Regions from separate parts of the Streptomyces cyanogenus genome, predicted to be linked through region 1. Evidence: riboswitches for the same ligand, from Rfam matches in the RefSeq annotation. Region 1 holds a riboswitch; each other region holds the start of a gene.

Region 1 (4,884 bases):
CCGCCGCCGGTGGCGCCGATCAGCCGCAGACCGGGGTACTTGTCCAGCCATCCCGCGAACGCGATCATGGCCATGCCCAGGGTGACGTCGCCGAAGCGGCCGATCTGCTCGACGAAGCCGATCCCGTCGACCCGTTCCGTGCCGACCGGTTCGGCCGGGGCGTGCACCAGCACCGGCACCCCCGCCTCCGCGGCCAGCGCGAAGAAGGAGTCGGCGCGCGGCGAGCCGAGCAGCTCCCCGTGGACACTGGACGTGGTGATCAGGCCGACGAAGGCGGGGTCCGCCAGGGTCTCCCGCACCCCTTCGAGGTGGTCGTCGTCGCCGAACGGGTTGGCGTAGACGTATCCGCGCAACTGGTCCGGGAACCTGCGGATCAGCCCCGACATCCAGGCGTGGAAACCGCGCAGCCGGTCGCGTGGTTGCGCGTAGTTGTCGACGCCCGGTACCCGTGCCATCGCGCCGGCCCCGACGGGGCTGCCGATGATGGTCAGGTCGATGCCGGCCTCGGCGCGAGCGGCGAGCATGCCGTCGACGTCGGTCAGGCTCGGGGGCATGGGGAAGCGCTTGGCCGCCTCCGGTGGGGACAGATGCCCGTGGATGTCGATGATCACGTGTCGGTTTCCGGTTTCGGTGCGAGTGCGCGGGTGACCGCGGCACAGTCCTGGTCGCCCAGTCCTTGCTCGGTGGCGCGGACGTGGGTCTCCGCCGCGGCGGTCGCCAGCGGCAGGCTCAGGCCGACTGCTGCTGCCTGCTTGGAAGCGAGCATGAGGTCTTTCGCCATCAACCGCAGCCGGAAGTCCGGCTCCTCGAAGCGACCGGAGGCCAGGCGCCGCGACTTGAACGCCATGACCGGTGAGGCGAACCCGCTGCCCGCGATGGTCCGGAGAACCAGCTCCCGTTCGAGGCCGCAGGCCTCCGCCAGCGCGGTGGCCTCGGCCATGGCCTGCACCTCTATGCCCATCAGCAGGTTGAGGAGCAGTTTCATCCGCATGCCGGACCCCAGTGCGCCCAGATGGACCACTTCCTTGCCCAGCGCGTCCAGCAGCGGGCGGGCGGTCTCGAACGCACGCTGCTCGCCGCCGGCGAACAGCCGCAGCTCTCCGTCGCGGGCGTGGTCGCGGTTGCCGAGCATCCCGACGTCCAGGACCGCCGGGAACTCGCCGGCGATCTGCACGACCTCGTCCGGGGCGACGGTGCTGGCGCAGATCAGCAGGCCGGGGTACGGGCCCTCGGCCAGCACGCCACCCGGTCCGTGCAGCACCGCGCCGAGGGCCTGGCCGTCGGCCACGACGCACAGGGCTGCGCTCGTGCCCGCGACGGCGTCGGCGGGGTTGGCGGCGGCGTAGGCGCCCGCCTCGGCGAGCGGGGCGGCGCGCTCCGGGGTACGGTTCCAGACCCGGACCTGTACCCCCTGGTCGAGGAGGCGGCCGGCCAGGCCGGCGCCCATCGTGCCGAGGCCGAGGACGGCGACGGGGCCGCGCACGGGGGGCGTCATGACGCCACCCCCTTGGTCTCCTTGACCACCCGGAACCGCATCGACTGCCGCTGGTCGACGAACTGACGCAGCGGGGCCACCAACTCCTGGTGCTCCTCGCTCTGCTGCCAGGCGAAGAAGTCCTCGGCGGTCCGCCATTCGCTGGTGATCACCCACTGGCGGGAGTCGTCGACGGGTTCGCCGAGCCGCTCGATGATGTGTCCGGGGGTGCTGGACACGGACTTCCGGAGGTGCTCGTACAGATCCAGGAAGCCCTGTTCGCCGCCCTCGATCACGCGGACCGCGAAAACCACGCTCAGCTTGTCGGCCGATCGGCCGTTGTCGTTGGCGCCCATGTCTCCTCCTGTGTGAGAGCCGGACGGACACGACACCAACGGACTCATGTCCCTCGTACGGCTGCAACTCCGAATGGGGCACGGCCCAGTCGTGACAAGGGGTGCACGCTCCGTCATTAGTCATTTCGGGTGACTTGCGGCCCCGGCGTGCGCAGTTCGCGCGGGCACCCCTCGTCCCGGAGCCGGCACACACGATCAGGCGAACTTCGTTCCGGTGCCCCTCCTGCCGAATGGCGCCCGTGCCACCGGAGACTCTTGCCATTAGAATTCAGTTGCACATCATTCGCAATAATGGCGGAGGACGTTGGACATGGCGCTGTACACGCTCCCGGAGCTTCCTTATGACTACTCGGCGCTCGCGCCGGTGATCAGCCCGGAGATCATCGAGCTGCACCACGACAAGCACCACGCGGCCTATGTGAAGGGCGCGAACGACGCCGTGGAGCAACTCGCCGAGGCACGGGACAAGGAGGCCTGGGGCTCGATCAACGGCCTGGAGAAGAACCTGGCCTTCCACCTCTCCGGGCACATCCTGCACAGCATCTACTGGCAGAACATGACCGGCCCGAAGGGCGGCGGCGGCGAGCCCCTGGCCGCCGACGGCGTGGGCGAGCTGGCCGAGGCGATCAAGGAGTCCTTCGGCTCCTTCGCCGCCTTCAGGACCCAGCTGTCCAAGGCTGCGGCCACCACGCAGGGTTCGGGCTGGGGTGTCCTCGCCCACGAGCCGCTGAGCGGACGCCTGATCGTGGAGCAGGTCTACGACCACCAGGGCAACGTCGGCCAGGGCTCCACCCCGATCCTGGTCTTCGACGCCTGGGAGCACGCCTTCTACCTCCAGTACAAGAACCAGAAGGTGGACTTCATCGAGGCCATGTGGCAGGTCGTCGACTGGCAGGACGTGGCCCGTCGTCACCAGGCCGCCAAGTCCCGCACGGATCCGCTGCTGCTCGCCCCGTGACGGCGTGGTCCCGCAGGTGCCCCGACCGTGATCGTCCTCTCCACCGCTCACGACGCGCGAGCAACTCCCGCGGGCACACCCCCCGCGGGAGTCCCGGCGCACGGCGGCCGGGTGACGGGCCGTCGGCGGTGATGACATGATGACCGGCGACACAAGGCGACGGCGGTCCGAGGAAGCCGGTGCGAATCCGGCGCGGTCCCGCCACTGTGACCGGCGAGCGAGTCCCGGCAGGCCACCTCCCCCGAGCGGGGCGGGAAGGCGGGACGGGCGGCGACCCGGGAGCCAGGAGACTCACGCGGTCGCCTCCTCAGGCGACACCGGGGCGGATCTCCCCGGGAGAGGGGAGCGGTGCGCTGTGCCCGAGAGGCCGACGGAACACGGAGCGGGCGGACCGGTGCCGTGCCGGGTCGTCGTGTGCCGGGACTGCTGCTGCGGCAGCCCCAAGGTGACGGGCGATCACGCGGCGCAGACCGCGCGGCTGCGGGCGCAGGTGCCCGTGCGCATCTCCGACTGCCTCGACGTGTGCGACCAGGCCAACGTCATCGTCGTACAGCCTTCCACCGCCGGCCGGGCCGCCGGCGCCCGACCGGTCTGGCTCGGGCTGGTCAACGACCCGGAGGCGACCGAGGACATCGTCACCTGGGTACGCGCCGGTGGCCCCGGCGTGGCTCCCCGGCCGGACATCCTCGACCTGTACGCCTTCACCCCACCGCGCCGGCGCGCGGAACCCTGAACGGGGCCGGCCGTATCGCGCCACCGCCGCCCCACCGGGCGCACGGTCGTCCACTCGGCACGAGACGAGGATCACGTCGGTCGGAGGCGGTCTTGGCGGGGCGCCGGACACGCGGTACGGTCTGTCCGATATCGACGACGGCATGACGGAAGCCGGTGAGAATCCGGAACGGTCGCGCCACTGTATGCGGGCCCCGCAAGGGCGTTCGCGAGTCAGACCCGGGGCCGTCGTCCTGTGCACCACCGAGATGGGACGCGAATTCCCAGAGGAGGTTCTGCCATGGCGCAGACCGTCGCCCAGCCGACAGCCACCACTCCCGCCATCCCCGCCAAGCTGCCGCTGAAGGCGATCGCTCCCTGGGCGGTCTTCTTCGGCATCCTCATGCTGGTCCTGCTCTACTTCGTCGGCGCCGAGCAGGGCGCCACCTCCGTGTTCAACGGCACGGACGTCCACGAGTGGGTGCACGACGCCCGCCATCTGCTCGGTTTCCCCTGCCACTGACGCGAGGGGACACCGCCCGCCCATGAATTCCGCAACCGTACGGAACCTCCTCGTACGGGGCATGCTCGCCGGCCTCGCGGCCGGCGTGCTCGCCCTGATCGCGGCCTATCTCCTCGGCGAGCCGAGCGTCGACAAGGCGATCGGCTTCGAGGAGGCCCACTCCCACGAGCACGAGATGGAAGTCGTCTCCCGCTCCCTCCAGTCCACCGCGGGCCTCGCCACCGGCGTCCTCGTCTACGGGGTCGCCTTCGGCGGCATCGCCGCGCTCGCCTTCTGCTTCGCGCTCGGCCGGGTCGGCCGTTTCGGCCCGCGCGCCACGGCGCTGCTGCTGTCGGGCTGCGCCCTGCTCACCGTGTATGTCGTACCGTTCCTGAAGTACCCGGCCAACCCGCCGTCGGTCGGCGACCCCGGCACCATCGGCAAGCGGACCAGCCTGTACTTCCTGATGATGCTGCTGAGCGTCCTCCTGGCGATCGCCGCCACCCTCCTCGGCAAACGCCTGGCGCCCGCTCTGGGCACCTGGTGGGCGACCGTGACGGCGGTGACCGCGTTCGCCGTCGTCGTCGGTCTGGCCTATGCGTTCCTGCCGGCCGTCAACGAGGTGCCGCCGGACTTCCCGGCCACCCTGCTGTGGCGGTTCCGGCTGTCCGCGCTGGCCATCCAGGCCGTCCAGTGGGCCGGATTCGGGCTCGCCTTCGGCGAGTTGGCCGAGCGGCTGCTGAACCCCCGGCCGGCGAGGGCCGACAGCGCGCGTGCCGTTCCGGCCGCGCACTGACTCCTTCCGGACGACAGAGGGCCCCTCGGAACCATCCGGGGGCCCTCTGTCGTTCCCCGGACACCGAGGATCACGGGGCCCCGCCGC
Region 2 (4,884 bases), 4.8 Mb from region 1:
GGTCCCGGCGGCGATCATGTCCATCGCGGCGGCCAACCTCTTCACCCGCAACATCTACAAGGACTTCATCAAGCCCGACGCGACGGCCCAGCAGGAGACCAAGGTCTCCAAGCTGGTGTCGCTGCTGGTGAAGGTCGGCGCGCTGGTCTTCGTCCTCACCATGGACAAGACCGTCGCCATCAACTTCCAGCTGCTGGGCGGCATCTGGATCCTGCAGACCTTCCCGGCCCTGGTCGGCGGCCTGTTCACCCGCTGGTTCCACCGCTGGGCGCTGCTCGCCGGCTGGGCGGCCGGCATGATCTACGGCACGGCCGCCGCGTACGGCATCGCCTCGCCGACCCAGAAGCACTTCGGCGGCAACGCCAAGGAGATCCCGGGCATCGGCGAGATCGGCTACATCGGCCTGACGGCGTTCGTCCTGAACGTTCTGGTGACCGTGGTCCTGACCGTCGTCCTGAGGGCCGTGAAGGCCCCCGACGGCGTCGACGAGACCAGGCCGCAGGACTACACGGCCGACGCGGGCGACCCCGGGGTGCAGGTGGAGCTGCCGCCGGCCACCGCGGGCAGCGCGCACTAGCCCACGCCTCGATCGGGGCCCCGAGCCCTGTCGTTCGGATCAGCCGGCCGCCCCGCGCCGCCGGGATGAACCGAACGGCAGGGCTTCGTCGCGGGTACGCCCGGGCATCGCCGAGACGGCCGCACGAGGTGGTGCCGCCCGGCCCGGTGGTACGCGAGACCAGGGTGTACCCGCCCTGCGCCCCCAGGCGAACGCGGCGAGCACGGCAACGGTCCGCACGACCCGGTCGGCGTTGGTGCACGAGGCCCGTCTTCCCGGCACCCGGGACCCCGCGGGCAACTGCTTCCCAGGAAGCACGCACCGTCCGCGCCGCCGCCCGGCAAGTGGCCCCCGACACCGGACCGGCACAACATCTGGGGGTGACATGAGAACCCGGCACTAGATGTATGCTCGTGATCGCTGTCGCCGCAGGGGAATCCGGTGCGAGTCCGGAACTGTCCCGCAACGGTGTACCTGCGTGCATCCGCGCGCCTGTTGAGTCCGACGACCTGCCGGCAGCACACCCGGACGTCCGGTCCGGGTGGGTTCCGAACGTCCGGGCCTCGTGGAGTGGGCCGGTGGACGCGACGCCGTGCGCGCTCGTGGCTGCCTCCTGCCCTCCGCCGGGCCCCCGTGCCGAGCTGAGGGAGAGCCCCACGTGACCATCGCGCCAGCCGACCCGGCTTCAGTCAGCGAACTGGAGACCGACGGTCCCGGGACCGCACTGCTGCGGACCCTGACCGAGCTGACCGCCGACCTGCCCGACGCCGACCCGGGCCGGATCGCCGCCGCCGCGCTGCGCGGCCGGTCCGCGCGGGCCGACGAGGCGGAGCTGCGTGAGCTGGCCACGGAGGCGGCCGCCGGCCTGATCTCCGAGGACCCCGCCTACTCGAAGCTGGCCGCCCGGCTGCTGACCCTCACCATCCGGGACGAGGCCGCCTCGCAGGGCGTGACGTCCTTCACCGAGTCCGTCGCGGTCGGGCACCGCGAGGGCCTCATCGCCGACCGCACCGCCGAGTTCGCGCGCCTGCACGCCGAGCGGCTCGACGCACTGGTCGACGCCTCGGCCGACGACCGCTTCGGCTACTTCGGCCTGCGCACCCTCTACAGCCGTTACCTGCTGCGCCACCCGATCACCCGCAAGGTCGTCGAGACGCCCCAGCACTTCATGCTCCGCGTGGCCAGCGGCCTCGCCGAGGACGACACGCCCCGCTCGGTGGACGAGGTCGCGGCCCTGTACGGCCTGATGAGCCGCCTGGACTACCTGCCGTCCTCCCCCACCCTGTTCAACTCCGGCACGCGGCACCCCCAGATGTCGTCCTGCTACCTGCTGGACTCGCCGCTGGACGAACTGGACTCCATCTACGACCGCTACCACCAGGTGGCCCGCCTGTCGAAGCACGCCGGCGGCATCGGGCTGTCGTACTCCCGTATCCGCTCGCGGGGTTCGCTGATCCGGGGGACGAACGGGCACTCCAACGGCATCGTGCCGTTCCTGAAGACCCTGGACGCGTCCGTGGCCGCGGTGAACCAGGGCGGCCGGCGCAAGGGCGCCGCCGCGGTCTACCTGGAGACCTGGCACTCCGACATCGAGGAGTTCCTGGAACTGCGGGACAACACCGGCGAGGACGCCCGCCGCACCCACAACCTCAACCTCGCCCACTGGGTCCCGGACGAGTTCATGCGCCGGGTCAACGCCGACGCGCAGTGGTCGCTGTTCTCCCCCGCCGACGTCCCCGAGCTGGTCGACCTGTGGGGCGAGGAGTTCGACGCCGCCTACCGCAAGGCCGAGGCCGCCGGCCTGGCCAGGAAGACCCTTCCCGCACGGGAGCTGTACGGCCGGATGATGCGCACCCTCGCGCAGACCGGCAACGGCTGGATGACCTTCAAGGACGCCGCCAACCGCACCGCCAACCAGACCGCCGAGCCCGGCAACGTCATCCACTCCTCCAACCTCTGCACCGAGATCCTGGAGGTCACCGACGACGGCGAGACCGCCGTCTGCAACCTCGGCTCGATCAACCTCGGCGCCTTCGTGCGGGACGCCGACATCGACTGGGAGCGCCTGGACCGGACGGTCCGCACCGCCGTCACCTTCCTCGACCGGGTCGTGGACATCAACTTCTACCCGACCGAGCAGGCGGGCCGCTCCAACGCCAAGTGGCGCCCCGTGGGCCTCGGCGCGATGGGCCTCCAGGACGTCTTCTTCAAGCTGCGCCTGCCCTTCGACTCCGCCGAGGCCAAGGCCCTGTCCACCCGGATCGCCGAGCGGATCATGCTCGCCGCCTACGAGGCCTCCGCCGACCTCGCCGAGCGCAACGGCCCGCTGCCCGCCTGGGAGCAGACCCGCGCCGCCCGCGGCGTCCTCCACCCCGACCACTACGAGGTCGACCTGACCTGGCCGGAGCGCTGGGACGCCCTCCGCAGGCGCATCGCGGAGACCGGCATGCGCAACTCGCTGCTCCTCGCGATCGCGCCGACGGCCACCATCGCGTCCATCGCGGGTGTGTACGAGTGCATCGAGCCGCAGGTCTCCAACCTGTTCAAGCGCGAGACGCTCTCCGGCGAGTTCCTCCAGGTCAACTCCTACCTGGTGCAGGACCTGAAGGACCTCGGCGTCTGGGACGCCCGCACCCGCGAGGCCCTGCGCGAGGCCAACGGCTCGGTGCAGGACTTCCTCTGGATCCCTCAGGACGTGCGTGAGCTGTACCGCACGGCCTGGGAGATCCCCCAGCGCGGCCTCATCGACATGGCCGCCGCCCGCACCCCCTTCCTCGACCAGGCCCAGTCGCTCAACCTGTTCCTGGAGACGCCGACCATCGGCAAGCTCTCCTCGATGTACGCCTACGCCTGGAAGTCGGGCCTGAAGACCACGTACTACCTGCGCTCGCGTCCCGCGACGCGCATCGCCCGCGCCGCCCAGGGCCAGGCGCAGGCCGCCAAGCCCGTCCCCGTGCAGCAGATCGCCGAGCCCGACGCGGTCGCCTGCTCCCTGGAAAACCCCGAGTCCTGCGAGGCCTGCCAGTAATGACCAGCCGAAACACCAACCTGCTCGACCCCGGCTTCGAGTTGACTCTCCGCCCCATGCGCTACCCCGACTTCTACGAGCGCTACCGGGACGCCATCAAGAACACCTGGACCGTCGAGGAGGTCGACCTCCACTCCGACGTCGCCGACCTGGCCAGGCTCACCCCCGAGGAGCAGCACCTCATCGGCCGCCTCGTCGCGTTCTTCGCGACCGGCGACTCGATCGTCGCGAACAACCTGGTGCTCACCCTCTACAAGCACATCAACTCCCCCGAAGCGCGCCTCTATCTGAGCCGGCAGCTGTTCGAGGAAGCCGTCCACGTCCAGTTCTACCTGACCCTGCTGGACACCTACCTGCCCGACCCGGACGACCGCGCCGCCGCCTTCGCCGCCGTGGAGAACATCCCCTCCATCCGCGAGAAGGCGGAGTTCTGCTTCAAGTGGATCAACGAGGTCGAGAAGATCGACCGCCTGGAGACCAAGGCCGACCGCCGCCGTTTCCTGCTCAACCTCATCTGCTTCGCGGCCTGCATCGAAGGACTCTTCTTCTACGGCGCCTTCGCCTACGTCTACTGGTTCCGCAGCCGTGGCCTCCTGCACGGCCTCGCCACCGGCACCAACTGGGTCTTCCGCGACGAGACCATGCACATGAGCTTCGCCTTCGACGTCGTCGACACCGTCCGCAAGGAAGAACCCGAGCTCTTCGACGACCAGCTTGGGCAGGAGGTCACCGACATGCTGAAGGAGGCCGTCGAAGCCGAGCTGCAGTTCGCCCGCGACCTGTGCGGCGACGGCCTGCCCGGCATGAACACCGACTCCATGCGGCAGTACCTCGAATGCGTCGCCGACCAGCGTCTCACCCGCCTCGGCTTCGCCCCGGTGTACGGCTCGGAGAACCCGTTCTCCTTCATGGAACTCCAGGGCGTCCAGGAGCTGACGAACTTCTTCGAGCGCCGCCCGTCGGCGTACCAGGTCGCCGTGGAAGGCACGGTCGACCTGGACGAGGACTTCTGAGCGGCCGTTACTTCAGCTTCACCGCGTCCCCGGCCGACACGATCCGCGCGGTCGTCGTCGTGCCGGGGAAGCACCAGCGCCGGCTGCCCGCCGAGATGACGGTGACCTTGGTGCCGAGCCTTCCGGCGTCGCCCGTGCGCACGGTCCTCTGGTACTTCAGGTCCTCCCAGTTCGCCCGGGACAGCTTGCCGGTGACGGTCGGCCCGGCACCCTGGGCCACGGTCGGAGATCCCGTAGTCGCCGTCGTTCGCCTTGACGGTGGCGTTGACCTGCCAGACACCGGCCAG
Region 3 (4,884 bases), 1.3 Mb from region 1:
GGCGAGGGCGCGGAGCATGTTCTCGGCGAGTTCGTCGGTGCCGTAGGCGGCGTAGGGGGCGACCCTGACCGGACCGCCGAGGGCAGCGGCCATGTAGTGCACCGTCGGCAGCTCGGGCACGAGCGTGGAGACCGCGGTCGCGTGCACGGCGTGGGTGTGGACGACGGCGCGGGCGTCGGTGGTGCGGTAGACGGCGAGGTGCATGGGCAGTTCGCTGGTCGGCACGAGCGTGCCGAGCACCCGGCGTCCCGTGAGGTCGACGCCGGTGACGTCGGCGGGGGTGAGCCGGTCGTAGGGGACGCCCGACGGGGTGACGAGCACCAGGTCGCCGATGCGCGCGGAGACGTTGCCCGAGGTGCCGACGACCAGCCCGTCGGCGACGGTCCGGCGCGCCGTCGCGACCACGTCCGCCCACAGTCGCGCCACGTCCTGGTTCCCGGCCTGCTGCCCGGTCCGATTCCCACCCTGATCCCCGGACTGCTGCCCGGCCTGATTCCCGGCCTGGTGTCCGTCGTCCGTGTTCCGCAGCGGTTCAGCCATGCGGTGATCCTGCCAGCCGGACCGGCCGGGAGCGGGCGGGCCGGTCGCTTCCGCCCGGAAACCGTACGGCCGAACGGGCGGATCCGGCGACGAAACGCTCGGAATCGGCCTGGATGCGGTGATCAACAGGCCTTCAATGGCCTCTCTTGCCCACGGGACGATCGCCACCGCCCGCGGTCGTCCGCCACCCCGGGGAGACGCATGGCCCGTGAACGCACCCTCGTCCGCCGCCGCGCCGGTGTCCTCGCGGCAGCCACGGCGGCCCTCGCCCTCGCGGGCACCGCACCGGCGTCGGCCGGGCCGGTGGGCCCCGGGGAGCCGGCAGGACAGACCGGGACGGCCGGATCCACACAGGCAGCCGGAACGTCACACCACACCGGCAGCTCACAGCAGGACGGCACGTCACAGCAGACCGGCATGTCGCAGGAGGCCGGAAGGTCGCAGACGCAGCCCGCCGAGACCTCACAGCAGGCCGGAACCTCGCAGGCAGCCGGGCTGTCGATGCTCCCCGCCGGGCTGCCCCGGGGGCACGACGTCTCGTCCTACCAGAAGCACGTCGACTGGGCCGCCGCCGCGGCGAAGGGCGCCCGGTTCGTGTACGTCAAGGCGACCGAGTCCACGACCTACCGCAACCCCTACTTCTCCGGGCAGTACTCCGGCGCCCGCAAGGCCGGCCTGCTGCGGGGCGCGTACCACTTCGCCCTGCCGGACCGGTCCTCCGGCACCCGGCAGGCCGCGTACTTCGTGGCGCACGGCGGCGCCTGGCGGGCGGACGGCTGGACGCTGCCGCCCGCGCTGGACATCGAGTACAACCCGTACAGCACGCAACACAAGTGCTACGGGCTGGGCAAGGCCCGCATGGTCCGCTGGATCCAGTCCTTCAGCGACGAGGTCGAGCGGGAGACCGGCCGCCGTCCGGTGATCTACACCTCGACCCAGTGGTGGAAGCTGTGCACCGGGAACAGCCGCGCCCTCTCCTCCTCGAACCCCCTGTGGATCGCCCGGCACGGCACCTCGCGGCCGGGGACGCTGCCGGGCGGCTGGCGCTACTGGACCTTCTGGCAGTACGACACCAAGGGCCGGCTGCCGGGTGACCAGAATCTCTTCAACGGCACCCTGAGCCGGCTGCGGGTCCTCGCGCGGGGCCGGTAGCCAAGGGCCGCCTGGGGCGAGGGACACAAGCGGAATCTCTCGCGCGCGTTACTGACACCCTCACGCCCGCCTCAGTTCATCTTCCGTTCACCCAGGTTGCCTACGTTCGACCAGCCAATGACCTCGAACGATTGCCTGGGTAAATGGAAAGCTTCTCGCTGATCCTCGCGATAGTGGTCGTAACCGCTCTCGCGTTCGATTTCACGAACGGTTTCCACGACACCGCGAACGCGATGGCCACCACCATCTCCACAGGCGCTCTGAAGCCGAAGATCGCGGTGGCCATGTCCGCCGTCCTCAATCTTGTGGGCGCCTTCCTCTCCGTGGAGGTCGCGAACACGATCTCCAAGGGTCTCGTCGACGAGACCGGCATCCGTCCCGAGGTCATCTTCGCCGCCCTGGTCGGCGCGATCCTCTGGAACCTGCTGACCTGGCTGGTGGGCCTGCCCTCCAGCTCCTCGCACGCCCTGATGGGCGGCCTGGTCGGCGCCACCGTCGCCTCCGCCGGCTTCGGCGCCGTCCACGGTGACGTCCTGGTCACCAAGGTGCTGCTGCCGGCCGTCGCCGCGCCGATCGTGGCGGGCCTGGCCTCGCTGCTGGCCACCCGGTTCTCCTACGGCATCGGCGGCGGCGCGGACGGCGAGGCCACCCGCAAGGGCTACCGCGTCGGCCAGATCGCCTCCGCCGGCCTGGTCTCCCTGGCCCACGGCACCAACGACGCCCAGAAGACGATGGGCATCATCACCCTCGCCCTGGTGGCCGGCGGCTCCCTCGCCCCCGGCTCCAACCCTCCCACCTGGGTGATCCTCTCCGCCGGCCTGGCCATCGCGCTCGGCACCTACATCGGCGGCTGGCGCATCATCCGCACCATGGGCAAGGGCCTGACCGACCTGGAGCCGCGCCAGGGCTTCGCCGCGCAGACCAGCGCCGCGACCGCCATCCTGGCCTCCTCGCACCTCGGCTTCTCCCTCTCCACCACGCACGTCGTCTCCGGCTCGGTGATGGGCGCGGGCCTCGGCCGCAAGGGCGGTGTGGTCCGCTGGTCCACCGCGACCCGCATGTTCGTCGCCTGGGCGCTCACCCTGCCGGCCGCCGCGCTGGTCGGCGCGGGTGCCGAGTCGGTCACCGGCCTGGGTGACTGGGGCACCGCCGCCGTCGCCGTCTTCCTCGTCGCCGGGAGCGCCGCTATCTGGAAGATCTCCCGCCGCGAGGTCGTCGACCACACCAACGTGGTCGAGGAGACCGGCGAGCCGGCCGGTGTGGTCACCGCCGCCATCGCCGCCGTGACCCCGCCCCCCACGGGCACGGTCACCGAGGACCTGACGGCCACCATCCCGGCCCCGGCCACCGAGCCGGCCCCCGCCCCGGCCGCCCCGCCGGCCGCCGCGGTCTGACCCCGAGCACACGGTTACTGAAGGAAGCATCCCCATGAAGATCGACTGGGCGGCCCTCGGCTCCGTCTTCGGCGTCAGCCTCGCGTTCACGGTGGGCCTGGTGGCCCTGTTCACCCTCGGCGTCAACGGCCTGTCCCGCCGCGAGAAGGCCGCGGCCCAGGGCGGGTCGGCCGCGCTGGCCGTGACCGGTGCGTACGTCTGCTTCGCGGCCTGTGCCGCGGCGGTGGCGTACGGCATCTACCTGATCGTCGCCAAGCCCTGACGGCCTGATCCACCACGTCGGCCCTGCCGGTTCACCGCTCCAGCGGGACCGGCAGGGCTGACGCATGTCCGCGGTGCTCCGGAGCCGTCCGCGTGGACGAAGCCGGCCGTCGAGTTGCCTCCCGGCGAGGGGATTTCGACGCGATCCGGTCGTCCGGCGCCGTCCCGCGTGCCGGCGATGTGGGCCTCAGCACAGTCCGGCGTCCCAGGTCAAAGGCAAGTTGACTGCCGTTCCGGGCCCGTGGTGGACTGCCCAGGCCATGTACGGCGGCAGGAGAGGAAGCCGGTGCGAATCCGGCGCGGTCCCGCCACTGTCACCGGGGAAGAACCCCGGGAGCCAGGAACTCTCACCGCCGATTCACGTCGAACCAGGGCGCGGACACCCTGAGTGAGGACACATATCGCCATGCTCGGCTGCCGATCGAGGACCAGTACCAGGCCCGTTCCTGTCCCCACGGCCGGCTGAGCCGATGGGTGCCGATCGCACATACGCGTACGGCGCCGCCGCCGGCGTTCTCGGGGACCTGCTTCTCGGCGATCCGCGCCGCGGGCATCCCGTCGCCGCGTTCGGCCGGGCGGCGGGCGCCGTGGAAGGCGCGTTGTGGCACGACCACCGCGGCTGGGGCGCCCTGCACACCGCCGTGTGCGCCGGTGGCGCCGTCGCGCTCGGCGCACTGGCCTCATGTGCCGTGCGCCCCTCCCGTACCGCCTCCGTCGCGCTGACCGCCGCCGCCACCTGGGCCGTCGTGGGCGGCACCTCGCTCGCCCGGGAGGCCCGCACCATCGGGCGTGCCCTGGAGTCCGGGGACGTCGAGGCGGCCCGGGCGCGGCTGCCCCATCTGTGCGGCCGGGACCCGCAGGCGCTGGACGCCGACGGCATCGCCCGGGCCGTGGTCGAATCGGTGGCCGAGAACACCTCCGACGCCGTCGTCGGCGCCCTCGTGTGGGGCGCGGTGGCCGGAGTTCCGGGGCTCCTCGGGTTCCGGGCGGTCAACACGCTGGACGCGATGGTGGGTCACAGGTCCGCCCGCTTCCGGCGCTTCGGCTGGGCTTCCGCCCGCCTCGACGACGTCGCCGGCTGGCCGGGGGCCCGGCTGACCGCCGTACTCGCCGCCGCGGCCGGACCGGATCCGCGGGGGGCCCTGCGCGCCTGGAAGGCGGACGCGCGCAAGCACCCCAGCCCCAACGCCGGGCCCGTGGAGGCCTCCTTCGCGGGCGCCCTCGGCGTCCGCCTGGGCGGGACGCTCTCCTACGGCGGCCGGGTCGAGCACCGCCCGGTGCTCAACGGCGCCACCGGACGGCCGGTCCGGGTCACCGACATCGACCGGGCCGTACGGCTCTCCCGCCGCGTCGGCCTGCTCGCCCTCGGCGGCACGCTCGCCGCGCGCCGACTCCTGAAAGGACGCGGGAAGTGAACGGTGGTCTCCTCGTCGCCGGCACCACCTCCGACGCCGGCAAGAGCGTCGTGACGGCCGGCATCTGCCGCTGGCTGGTCCGCCAGGGGGTGAAGGTCGCGCCGTTCAAGGCGCAGAACATG

What was found. A riboswitch is a leader RNA that binds a small molecule or an ion and turns the genes downstream of it on or off. The one in region 1 is predicted to bind cobalamin.
Region 2: it holds a riboswitch for cobalamin, as region 1 does, so the genes downstream of both, S1361_RS25965 (ribonucleoside-diphosphate reductase subunit alpha) here and S1361_RS04270 ((2Fe-2S) ferredoxin domain-containing protein) in region 1, are expected to answer to the same signal.
Region 3: it holds a riboswitch for cobalamin, as region 1 does, so the genes downstream of both, S1361_RS10150 (cobalamin biosynthesis protein) here and S1361_RS04270 ((2Fe-2S) ferredoxin domain-containing protein) in region 1, are expected to answer to the same signal.

What each region holds. Positions count from the first base shown of each region.
Region 1 covers NZ_CP071839.1:941,335-946,218, reverse strand. The annotation lists gene S1361_RS04290 (amidohydrolase family protein) at 1-611, opposite strand, end outside; gene S1361_RS04285 (NAD(P)-dependent oxidoreductase) at 608-1,495, opposite strand; gene S1361_RS04280 (antibiotic biosynthesis monooxygenase family protein) at 1,492-1,830, opposite strand; gene S1361_RS04275 (superoxide dismutase) at 2,141-2,788, shown strand; cobalamin riboswitch at 2,959-3,080, shown strand; gene S1361_RS04270 ((2Fe-2S) ferredoxin domain-containing protein) at 3,144-3,521, shown strand; gene S1361_RS04265 (CbtB domain-containing protein) at 3,801-4,022, shown strand; gene S1361_RS04260 (CbtA family protein) at 4,045-4,797, shown strand.
Region 2 covers NZ_CP071839.1:5,739,737-5,744,620, reverse strand. The annotation lists gene mctP (monocarboxylate uptake permease MctP) at 1-577, shown strand, start outside; cobalamin riboswitch at 954-1,087, shown strand; gene S1361_RS25965 (ribonucleoside-diphosphate reductase subunit alpha) at 1,215-3,584, shown strand; gene S1361_RS25960 (ribonucleotide-diphosphate reductase subunit beta) at 3,584-4,597, shown strand; partial or broken gene S1361_RS25955 (hypothetical protein) at 4,605-4,884, opposite strand, start outside.
Region 3 covers NZ_CP071839.1:2,273,361-2,278,244, forward strand. The annotation lists gene S1361_RS10125 (class II aldolase/adducin family protein) at 1-540, opposite strand, end outside; gene S1361_RS10135 (lysozyme) at 742-1,692, shown strand; gene S1361_RS10140 (inorganic phosphate transporter) at 1,836-3,086, shown strand; gene S1361_RS10145 (hypothetical protein) at 3,121-3,348, shown strand; cobalamin riboswitch at 3,576-3,713, shown strand; gene S1361_RS10150 (cobalamin biosynthesis protein) at 3,818-4,762, shown strand; gene S1361_RS10155 (cobyric acid synthase) at 4,759-4,884, shown strand, end outside.